3 regions of the Arthrobacter sp. PAMC25564 genome follow, and region 2 is predicted to be linked to each of the others. Evidence: riboswitches for the same ligand, from Rfam matches in the RefSeq annotation. Region 2 holds a riboswitch; each other region holds the start of a gene.
The links. A riboswitch is a leader RNA that binds a small molecule or an ion and turns the genes downstream of it on or off. The one in region 2 is predicted to bind thiamine pyrophosphate.
Positions count from the first base shown of each region.

Region 1: another riboswitch for thiamine pyrophosphate. It lies ahead of E5206_RS10595 (bifunctional hydroxymethylpyrimidine kinase/phosphomethylpyrimidine kinase); the one in region 2 lies ahead of thiO (glycine oxidase ThiO).
Region 3: another riboswitch for thiamine pyrophosphate. It lies ahead of E5206_RS04390 (ECF transporter S component); the one in region 2 lies ahead of thiO (glycine oxidase ThiO).

Region 1 is NZ_CP039290.1:2,278,314-2,281,699, forward strand. Features, by position in the region: gene E5206_RS10590 (Rne/Rng family ribonuclease) at 1-1,344, shown strand, start outside; TPP riboswitch at 1,451-1,548, shown strand; gene E5206_RS10595 (bifunctional hydroxymethylpyrimidine kinase/phosphomethylpyrimidine kinase) at 1,531-3,129, shown strand.
Region 2 is NZ_CP039290.1:1,734,444-1,737,829, reverse strand. Features, by position in the region: gene thiS (sulfur carrier protein ThiS) at 1-230, opposite strand, end outside; gene thiO (glycine oxidase ThiO) at 227-1,564, opposite strand; TPP riboswitch at 1,559-1,692, opposite strand; gene thiE (thiamine phosphate synthase) at 1,719-2,417, shown strand; gene E5206_RS07965 (ferritin-like fold-containing protein) at 2,459-3,130, opposite strand; gene E5206_RS07960 (RNB domain-containing ribonuclease) at 3,172-3,386, shown strand, end outside.
Region 3 is NZ_CP039290.1:971,813-975,198, reverse strand. Features, by position in the region: gene E5206_RS04395 (ABC transporter ATP-binding protein) at 1-1,412, opposite strand, end outside; gene E5206_RS04390 (ECF transporter S component) at 1,468-2,100, opposite strand; TPP riboswitch at 2,168-2,311, opposite strand; gene E5206_RS04385 (DUF4235 domain-containing protein) at 2,451-2,714, shown strand; gene mnhG (monovalent cation/H(+) antiporter subunit G) at 2,751-3,146, opposite strand; gene E5206_RS04375 (monovalent cation/H+ antiporter complex subunit F) at 3,166-3,386, opposite strand, start outside.

The DNA of each region.
Region 1 (3,386 bases), 540 kb from region 2:
TGGGACACCATCGAGGCCTATGTCACCTACGTGGCGCCGGATCTGGTGGGCCGGCTCGAGAAGTGGACCAAGGACACGGACATCTTCGCTGCGTGGCGGATCGACGAGCAGATCCACAAGGCCCTGGACCGCAAGGTCTTCCTGCCCTCCGGCGGTTCCCTCGTGATCGACCGCACCGAAGCCATGACCGTGGTGGACGTCAACACCGGCAAGTTCACCGGCTCCGGCGGCAACCTTGAGGAAACCGTCACCAAGAACAACCTGGAGGCGGCCGAGGAAGTCGTCCGGCAGCTCCGGCTCCGGGACATCGGCGGCATCATCGTGATCGACTTCATCGACATGGTGCTCGAATCCAACCGCGACCTGGTCCTGCGCCGCATGGTGGAGTGCCTGGGCCGGGACCGGACCAAGCACCAGGTGGCCGAGGTGACCTCGCTGGGGCTCGTGCAGATGACCCGTAAGCGGATGGGCACCGGGCTGCTCGAGGTCTTCGGCGAACAGTGCGAGGCCTGCGCCGGCCGCGGCATCGTCACGCACGACGAGCCGGTCGAGCACCGCCGGGCCAACACCGTCGCCGCCGAACACTACGTGCCGCGGACCGAATCCCAGCCCGCGGCCGTCCGGACCGAGCGCAAGGGCCGCCGCCGCGGAAAGGGCGGACAGGCCCTGGAGGGCGCCCCGACGGCTGCGCCAGCGCACGCCGAGCCCACCGAGGCAGAGCGCCACGCCAAGGCGGAGGCAACGCGTGCCGCCCTGGCCAACATCGCCGCCGCTGCGCACGCCGCCCACCTGCACGATGGGGAGACGGCCGCCGAGGCCGGAACCCGCCGGGCCGACGCCGCGGCCCGCCAGGCCGCGGTCCAGGCGGCCCTCGAGCTGGCCGAGAAGGAAGATGCTGCGTCGGGACGTCCCGCCGCCGTGCTGACTTTCGGCGGCGAGCAGGTTGCCCTGCCGTTCGTGGAGCACACCGAGGAGGCGCCGGCTCCGGCACTCACGCTGGATCTGCTGAATGAGGCCTTCGCCCAGCTGGGCGAAGAAGCCCAGGTTGAGGAAGACCAGGCTCCGGCAGCCGTGTCCCGGCCTGCGGTCTCCAGGCCCGCGCCGGCAGCGGAAGGCACCACGCCCCGCGCCCGCCGCGGACGCCGGAACCGGAGCGCCAGCCGCGCCCAGGGGGCAGCCAACGCGACGTCCGTTGAACACCACGAGGCACTTGAACACCGCGAGGCAACCCGGCCGGCCGCAGCCGTCCATGAGGCCAAGGCTCCGGCCACGCCGGCGGCCAAGCCCGCCGCAGCGAACGAGCCGATCATCCTCGGCGTCGGTGTGCCGGCGTCGGAGCTGTAGCACTCCGGTACTGCCTGGGACCGCGGGTGCGGCCCGGGGCCGGCGTAGCAATACGCCGGTTCCGGGCCGCACCCGCGGGTTCGTTAAGGGAATAAGGCTAGGCTGGAGGACTGACACGGGGTGCCGCGCATCGGGCCGGCTGAGATCCAGACCCGTTGAACCTGTCCGGTTAACACCGGCGAAGGGATGTCTGTTTTGTCCTTTTCAAGCCTTCCGTCTGCGTTTCTTCCTTACCCGCCGCTTGCCGCTACGCAGCCCCGGATTCCGCGGGTGCTGGCCATCGCCGGCTCCGACCCCTCCGGCGGAGCGGGGATCCAGGCCGACCTGAAAAGCATCGCCGCGAACGGCGGCTACGGGATGGCGGCCATCACCGCCCTGACGGCACAGAACACCCGGGGAGTCCGGGCCGTGCACGTGCCCCCGGCCGAATTCCTCACCGCGCAGCTGGACGCGATCAGCGAGGACATCATGATCGACGCCGTCAAGATCGGCATGCTGGGGGACGCGGCCGTGATCGACGCCGTCCGCGGCTGGCTCGAAAAGGTCCGCCCCGGCGTGGTGGTGCTTGATCCGGTGATGGTGGCCACGAGCGGGGACCGGCTCCTGGCGGAGTCCGCCGCGGCCGCCCTGCAGGCCCTGCTGCCACTGGCTGACCTGATCACGCCGAACCTCGCCGAGCTGGCCATCCTGCTCCAGGAGCCCGTCGCCGCGGACTGGGCCGCGGCCCTGGAACAGGGAAAACGGCTGGCCGCACTGGCCGGCACCACCGTGCTGGTCAAGGGCGGACACCTGAAGGACGGCGGCGCCGACGGCGGAGGCTGCCCGGACGCGCTCGTCAACACCGGGGGACTGCTGGGGCACGAGACCGTCGTGGTGCCCGGCGAACGCGTAGCCACCCGCAACAGCCACGGCACCGGCTGTTCGCTGTCCTCGGCGATGGCCACCGTATATGCCCGGGTGGGGGACTGGGAGGCCGCCCTCCGGGAGGTCAAGCCCTGGCTGCAGGGCGCCCTGCGGGAGGCGGGGAGCCTCGACGTCGGATCCGGCAACGGCCCCGTCCACCACTTCCACCACCTCCAGCATCTCAGCCAGGATCATGGCAGCACAGCCCGGGCCCACGGCCCGGCCCCGGCAGAAGGCGAGTTCGCCGTGGCACTGCGGGAAGGTGCGGCCGCAGACCTGGCCACGATTTTCGGCCTGGACTTCATCCGGGGCCTGGCCGACGGCACGCTGCCCGAGCACGAGTTCGCCTACTACCTCGCGCAGGACGCCATCTACCTCAACGGCTACTCCCGGGTCCTGGCCCGCGCGGCCGCCCTCGCGCCGTCGGAGGCCGAACAGCTGTTCTGGGCCCGCTCCGCGCAGAATTGCCTCGAGGTCGAATCCGAGCTGCACCGGACCTGGCTCAGCACCCGCCCGACCGACGCGCACCTGGGTCCCGTCACCAAGTCCTATGTGGACCACCTGCTCGCTGCCTCGGTCGCAGGCAGCTACGGGGTGCTGGTGGCCGCGGCCCTGCCGTGCTTCTGGCTCTACGCCGAGGTCGGGGCCACGCTGCACGGGGAGTTCCTCGCGGCCGGCGCCCCGCCGGAGCACCCCTACGCGGACTGGCTGCGGACCTACGCCGACGAGGAGTTTGCCGCCGCGACCCGGCAGGCGATCGCCTTCACCGATGCGGCAGCGCGGTCCGCCTCGGAAAGCGAACGGAATGCCATGGTGCTGGCCTTCCGGCAGTCGGCGCGCTATGAAGTCGATTTCTTCGACGCGCCGAGGCTGCACTCTTGACCTGACCGGCCCCGCATTGCCTGTACGATAGTCGGGCACGGTTCCGGATATTATCGCGGTACCACGTGGTCACTGCCGCGTGGCGCCTATCACGAACTATCCACCGGAACCAGCCTCATTTGCGGCCGAAGGCAAAATTAGCGTAGTCTAGATCTTCGGTGCTTACGCCAACACTTGGGTTATGACCTTGAGGACACTTCATTCGATACCGAATGGAATTGTCCACGGGATAGCTCATGGGTTCCCCCGGGGAACCC
Region 2 (3,386 bases):
CCCTGTACTGCCGTGACGAGTTCGACGTCGTCGCCCTCGGCCAGCGCGGTGCCGTGCCACTGGCTGCGCGGCACCACCTCTGAATTGCGGGCCACGGCGACGCCGAGCTTCCGGCCGTCTGCTGACTGGCCGTTCGGGGCGAGCGTCCGGCCGGTTAGCTGGCTGACCAGCGTGCCGACGGAGGCGCCGTCGGCGACGGCGTGGTCCGCTCCGTTCAATCTGATGTTCATACTGTTTCCTTGGCTTCCTTGGTTTCCTTGGTTCCCTGGCTGCGGTCAGTTTCCTGGCGGTGGTGAAGCTCCGGGGCGGGGAGGCGGGAGAAACGGCCGGGACGGAATCCCGCCCAGCGGGGGTGGGCCGTTCCGTCCAGCAGCTGCCGGCAGATCGCCGCGGCCACCGGGGTGAGCAGGACGCCGTGCCGGAAGAAGCCGGTGGCAATGATCAGGCCGGGGATTTCCTCCCCGTCATCGCTCCCGGCGAGCGCCACGCGGCCCAGCAGCGGCGCGTTGTCCGGCGTGCCGGGGCGCGCCCGGGCTGTGGCTTCCAGCAGTTCCAGCTCGGCCACGGCGGGCAGCAACTGCTGGGCGTCCCGGAGCAGCTGGTAGACGCCGCCGGCGGAGACCGCGGACGGGTCCGAAGGGGCGTCTTCGCGCTGGGTCGCCCCGATCACCACGGTGCCGTCCTGCCGCGGGACGATGTACACGGGAACCCCGCGGACCAGGCCCCGCAGGGTGGCGGTGAGCAGCGGCCGCAGCCGGTCGGGTACACGGAGCCGGAGGATGTCCCCGTAGACCGGCCGCAGCGGCAGCGCGAGGCCGGCCGGGAGGCCGCCGAGCTCCGCCGCGCCGAGCCCGTTCGCCACAATGGTTTCCTTCGCCTGGACGGCGCCGCCGCCGGCGAGGCTGACCCCGGCCACACGCCCGTCCTCCCACAGCAGGCCGGCGGCGCGCCGGGCAACGGCACGGCTTCGGCTGTCCGCCGCGAGCAGGACGGAAATCCGGGCGACGAGCCTGCGGGGATCCACCTGGTGGTCGGAGGGAATGTCGAAGGCGCAGGAGATCCCGGGGCTCAGCAGCGGTTCCCGGCCGCGCGCCTCACGAACGCCCAGGGGCTCCACAATGAGGCCTGAAGCCTGCTGGACGGCCCGGAGGTCGGCGAGCGCCCGGCGGTCGGCGGCGTCAAACCCGACGGCGAGGGTCGGCGTCGTGAGGTAACCGGTTCCGTTGTCCGGCGTCCCTTTGTCCGTTCCGGCTGCCGGAGCGTTGTCTGTTGCGTTGTCCAGCCCTGCCGCGAAGGCCGGCCACAGGCGCGACGATTCGATCATGAGCTCCAGGAGCGCCTCCTCCTGGTAGTGCAGCTCGCTGACGGGGGCGAGCATGCCCGCGGCGGCCCAGCTGGCCCCGCTGCCCGGGGCGTCGTCAATCAGTGCGACGGACCGGCCCGAACGGATGGCCTCCCAGGCGATGCCATGGCCGATCACCCCGCCGCCGATCACCGCTACGTCGTAACAAACGCCAGACGCTGCGTCATCATTCGCCGCGTCACGGTCGGTTCGTGTGTCCATGAAGGAATCCTTCCCTACGCCGGTACTAACCGGATCAGGTCAAGCGGTCGGCTCCAACGCCCTCTCAGCCCTGCAGCGTCGAACGCCAGAGGCGCACGAGGCTGCAGCGGGCTCCCGCGGTATGGGCCCAGTTTAGAGGAACTAGGCTGGTGTCATGAGCCAGGATGCCCTCCACACCACCGCCCGCCTGTACCTGTGCACCGATGCCCGCAAGGACCGCGGCGACTTCGAGGACTTCGTAGACGCGGCCTTCGCCGGCGGCGTGGACATCATCCAGCTGCGCGACAAGACCCTGGAGGCGGCCGAGGAGCTCGAACTCCTCGAGGTCCTGCACGCGGCCGCCCACCGCCACGGCCGGCTGTGGGCCGTCAATGACCGGGCGGACATTGCCTCGCTGTCTGCGGCGCCGGTGTTCCACATCGGCCAGAAGGACATCCCGCCCGAGGCGGCGAGGACCTTCCTGGGCAAGGACACCGTGATCGGGCTGTCCACCCACAGCCCGGAACAGATCGATGCCGCGATTGCTGCCTCGCCGGGGCGCAGCGGACTGGACTATTTCTGCGTGGGACCCGTCTGGGCCACCCCGACCAAACCTGGCCGCGCCGCCGTCGGGCTCGACCTGGTCCGCTACGCCGCGCAGGCCATCCGGACCGCGGGGACCGGCAAAGCCGACGGCCGGATCGAGGACGTGTTGCCGTGGTTCGCGATCGGCGGGATCGATCTTGGCAATGTGGAGCAGGTCCTCGAGGCCGGCGCGCAGAGGATCGTTGTGGTCCGGGCCATTACCGACGCCGATGACCCTGCCGGCGCCGCGCGCGCCCTGCTCGCAGCCCTGGACGCCGCGGAAGCCTGAGCGACAGCCGGCGGCTTGCGGCGGTTGACCGGACCGCCGGCTCAGCCGCTCAGCCCCAACTGCGTCATCCGGCGGGAGTGGTTGGCCGCGAGTTCGGCCAACAGTCCGCTGACCACTTCCCTGGAGCGGGCCTCGTCCGCCCCGATCAGGCCGGGGAGGAACGCGTGCTCGAAGCTCACCCGCTGCGCCTGGGTCAGGGCCTCGCCCAGCAGCCGCCGCGCCCACAGGGACAGCCGTGAGGCCAGCCGCGGGTCCGCCGCAAGGGCGGTCCTGAGCAGTTCCCGCAGGACCGTGGTGGCTTCTTCGTCCGATTGGATCCGCTCGACCAGTTCCCGGGTTCCGGCGTCGACATAGCGGGAAACGGCACGGTAAAAATCGCCGGAGACCGTGTCGATCACATACGCCTTCATGAGCGACTCGTACCAGTCCGCCGGGCGCGTGCGTTCGTGGAAGTGGTCCACGGAGGGCTGGAAGGGAAGCATCGCGGCCTCGGCGTCGAGGCCCGATTCCTCAAGCCTGGCGCGGACCAGTTCGTAGTGCTGGAATTCGATCACGGCGATCCGGCCGAGCACCGCACGGTCGTGCAGGGTGGGCGAATAGCGGGCGTCGGAGGAGAGCCGCTCGAAGGCCGAAAGCTCGCCATAGGCCATCACGCCGAGCAGATCCATCAGGACGCTGTTGTAGCGGGCAGGACCGGCCGGGGATGCGCTCATGGTCCAAGACTAATGGCGCAAATCGAGCTAATCTGATTTTCGTGTCCCATCATCGCCTGACCCCCAGCATGCGCCAACAAAAGAACCAACTTTCCACGGCGCTGAATGCGCTGCGCACCACGCTGGAGCTGCCGGGACCGTTCCCCGAGGATGCGCTCCGGGACGCCAGGGAGGCCGTTGCCTGGCACGAACTGCCGGAGCTGGACCTCACCCGGATCGAGTTCGTGACCATTGATCCGGCCGCCTCCACTGACCT
Region 3 (3,386 bases), 760 kb from region 2:
TCGTCCAGGACCAGGACCTGGGGGTGGGCTGCGAGCACGGTGGCCACCGAGAGGCGCCGTTTCTCGCCGCCGGAGAGCGTGTAGGGGTTGGCGTCCACCAGTTCGGTCAGCCGCAGCCGTTCCAGCAGCTCGTCCACGCGCTCTTCGCCGCGGCCGAGGTGGCGGGGGCCGAACATCAGCTCATCGAGCACCCGGCCGGTGACGAACTGGTGCTCGGGTTCCTGGAACACGGTTCCTATCCTGGCGATCAGCTGCTCGGCCTTCCATTTGTAGGGATCGAGGCCGGCCCCGGCGCTGAGCGCCAGGGTGGCGGACACCGCGCCGGAGACCGGCGCGAGCAGGCCGGCCAGGGTCAGGGCGAAGGTGGATTTCCCCGAACCGTTCGGACCGGTGATGGTCAGCGCCTCCCCGGCCCGGACCTGGGCCGTGATGCCGGACTGGACCGGACGTGGGGGGATGGCGCGGAAGCCCCCGCGCAGGCCGGCCCGGCGCGGCCGTTCGCGGGACACGGCAAGCTCTTCCGCGGCCAGCAGGAGCGTGCCGGCGTCGGAGGAAACGCCGGAACGGCCGGCAGTGCCGCGTCCCCGGGTCTGCGGCACATGTCCCGGCACCCAGACGCCGGCGGAAATGAGCATGTCCCGTGCCTGCACCAGGACCTGGTCCGGTGGTCCATCGATCAGCACCGCGGGCTCCGTGGGGGATCCGGGCTGCAGCACCACGATCCGGTCCACGAGGTCTTTCCACACGGCAACCCGGTGCTCCACGACCACCAGGGTGGCCCCGGTCTTGTCCAGGCAGCGGCCCACGGCGTCGCGGACCTCCAGGACGCCGGCCGGGTCCAGGTTGGCGGTGGGTTCGTCGAGCAGGAGCAGGCCCGGACGCATCGCCAGGATGCCGGCGAGCGCGAGGCGTTGCTTCTGGCCGCCGGAGAGGGCCGCCGTCGGATGGTCCAGAGGCAGCCGGGCCAGCCCGACGTCGTCGAGTGCTTCCTGGACCCGCCGCCAGATTTCCGCCGGCGGCACAGAGAGATTTTCCGCCCCGAACGCGACGTCGTCGCCGAGCCGCGACAGCACCACCTGGGTCTCCGGGTCCTGCTGGACCAGACCGGCCCGGCCGCGCTGTGCGCGCGGCGGGGCGCCGTCGACCAGGAGGCTTCCGGTTTCGTCGGAGTCCTCGGCACCGCCCGGGGAGCCGGCAGCGCCGGCGCCGGAGGTGCTGTCGCCTAGTACCCCCGCCAGGGCATGGAGCAGGGTGGACTTGCCGGCGCCGGAAGGACCCAGGAGCAGTACCCGTTCGCCGGGTCGGATGTCCAGGTCCAGCCCGTTGACCGCGGGGCGGGGCCGGCCGGCGTGCCGCCAGCCCCAGCCGCGGGCCGTGATGGCCGCCGGGCGGACGCCGTCGGAGGGTGTCATGGGTCGATATCCGTTGTCACGAGGGGAACAGTCAGTAGGGCAGCAGTCGCAGCCGTCAGGAGTAGACGGGCTCCGTGGCAGCCTTCCGGGAGGCGAAGGAGCTCAGCACCCCCGTCCTGGCCAGGCCTCGGGTGGCGAGCCAGGACAGGGCGCCGGCGATTACGGCGCCGGAGATCGCGGTGAAGATGATGTACGCGAGCTTGTCGCCGGCGGCGTAGGCGATGTTCCAGCCCCACGGCAGGAAGGAATCGTTCAGGCCGCAGAACAGGCCCGCGCCGGCGCCGGCCAGCAGGGACACCGGCAGGTTGAACTTCCTGTACACGAGCGCGGCGAACACCAGTTCCGCTCCGAGGCCCTGGAGGACACCGGAAATCAGCACCGTGGTGCCGTACTGGGAGCCCATGATCAGCTCACCGGTGGCTGCCACGGTTTCACAGAACAGCGCGGCACCCGGCTTGCGGACGATCAGCATGCCCAGGACCGCCGGGATCATCCAGCCGCCGGCGTAGAGCCCGGTCAGGGGCGGGTAGAGCGCGTTGACCGGTGCGGAAATCAGGTTGGCGCCCTGATCCCAGGCCCAGAAAATCACGCCGCCGGCAACCGCGATCAACGCGGCCACTACGATGTCCACAACACGCCAGCTGTAGCCGCGTCCGGGAAGTGTCAGCTTTGCAGAAATACCAGTCATGTCGTCCTCCTGAGGAACAGGAGGGGAGAGTGCTCCGGCGGGCCGCGGCTTCCGCCGCCGCACCGGTCACTCTGAGAACTCGACTCCCTTGCGCCGGTACTAACCGGATCAGGTTCGAGGGTCTGCGGCTGTCCGCACTCTCAGCGCCCACCTGTGGTTCCCCTGGATTTCTCCAGTGGGGCCCGACGGCGGCGCTCCCCTGTCGTCTTAAAATCACGTCGTATTAAAATCGCCCTTGTGGGCGTTGCTCAGTTTACACCCTGGAGGCCTGATTTCAGCCGGTCTGGACGGTCCGGCCGGGGAGGCTAGGCTAGGGGAAGCCCTCTTTCCTCCCGCAAGGAGTCCGAAGAATGAACATCTTCATCAAACTACTCGGCACCGGCATCAGCCTCCTCGCCGGCTTTGTCGGCACCAAGCTCGTGGACACCGTCTGGGAAAAGTCCACCGGCAACAAGCCGCCCAAGGGTCACGACGACGACGTTCCCACGACGTTGCGCTCCGCCCTGACGTTCGCGCTGATCTCGGCATCTGTCAGCGCCGTCATCCAGGTCCTCGCCAACCGCGGCACCCAGCGCGCGATCACCCGCTTCGCCAAGACCCAGGACCTGGTCTAAGCGCATCGTCTGACCGGACCCGGCCACCACCGCCCGTCAGCGCTCTTCCGCCACCGGCCCGGCATCGTCGGTAAAACCGCTCTTGCCGGCTGCCTGCTGCACCACGGCCTCCAGCTCGTCGGTGCTCAGCAGCTCCGGGCGCAGGTGCTTGGTGCGGTAGCCGGCGCGGCCCACCATGTGGGCGGACACCGGGACGGTGAGCAGTTGGAAGATCCAGGCCACCACCAGCACCGGCCAGACCCACCAGGTGCGCAGCTGCAGTCCCACCGCGGCGAGCAGCAGGAACAGCCCGAGCACCTGGGGCTTGGTGGCGGCGTGCATCCTGCTCATCAGGTCGGGGAAGCGCAGCAGTCCGATGGCTGCGGCGAGGGACATCAGGGCGCCGACCACCATGAAGACTGCCGAGACCGCGTCGATCAGGGCGTCGGTCATGGTGCCGGCGGCGAGCGTTTCAGGATTCACGGACGTTCTCCCGCCGGTCTGCCACGAACCGCGCCACGGTGACCGAGCCGACGAATCCGATGATGGAGATCGCCACCAGCAGCATCAGGTTGTTGAGGTGCCGGTTCACGGCCATGTCGATGCACAGCGCCGCCCCGACAATCGCCAGCAGCACATCCGCGGCGAGCACCCGGTCCAGCAGCGAGGGTCCCCTCGCGATCCGGATGATCG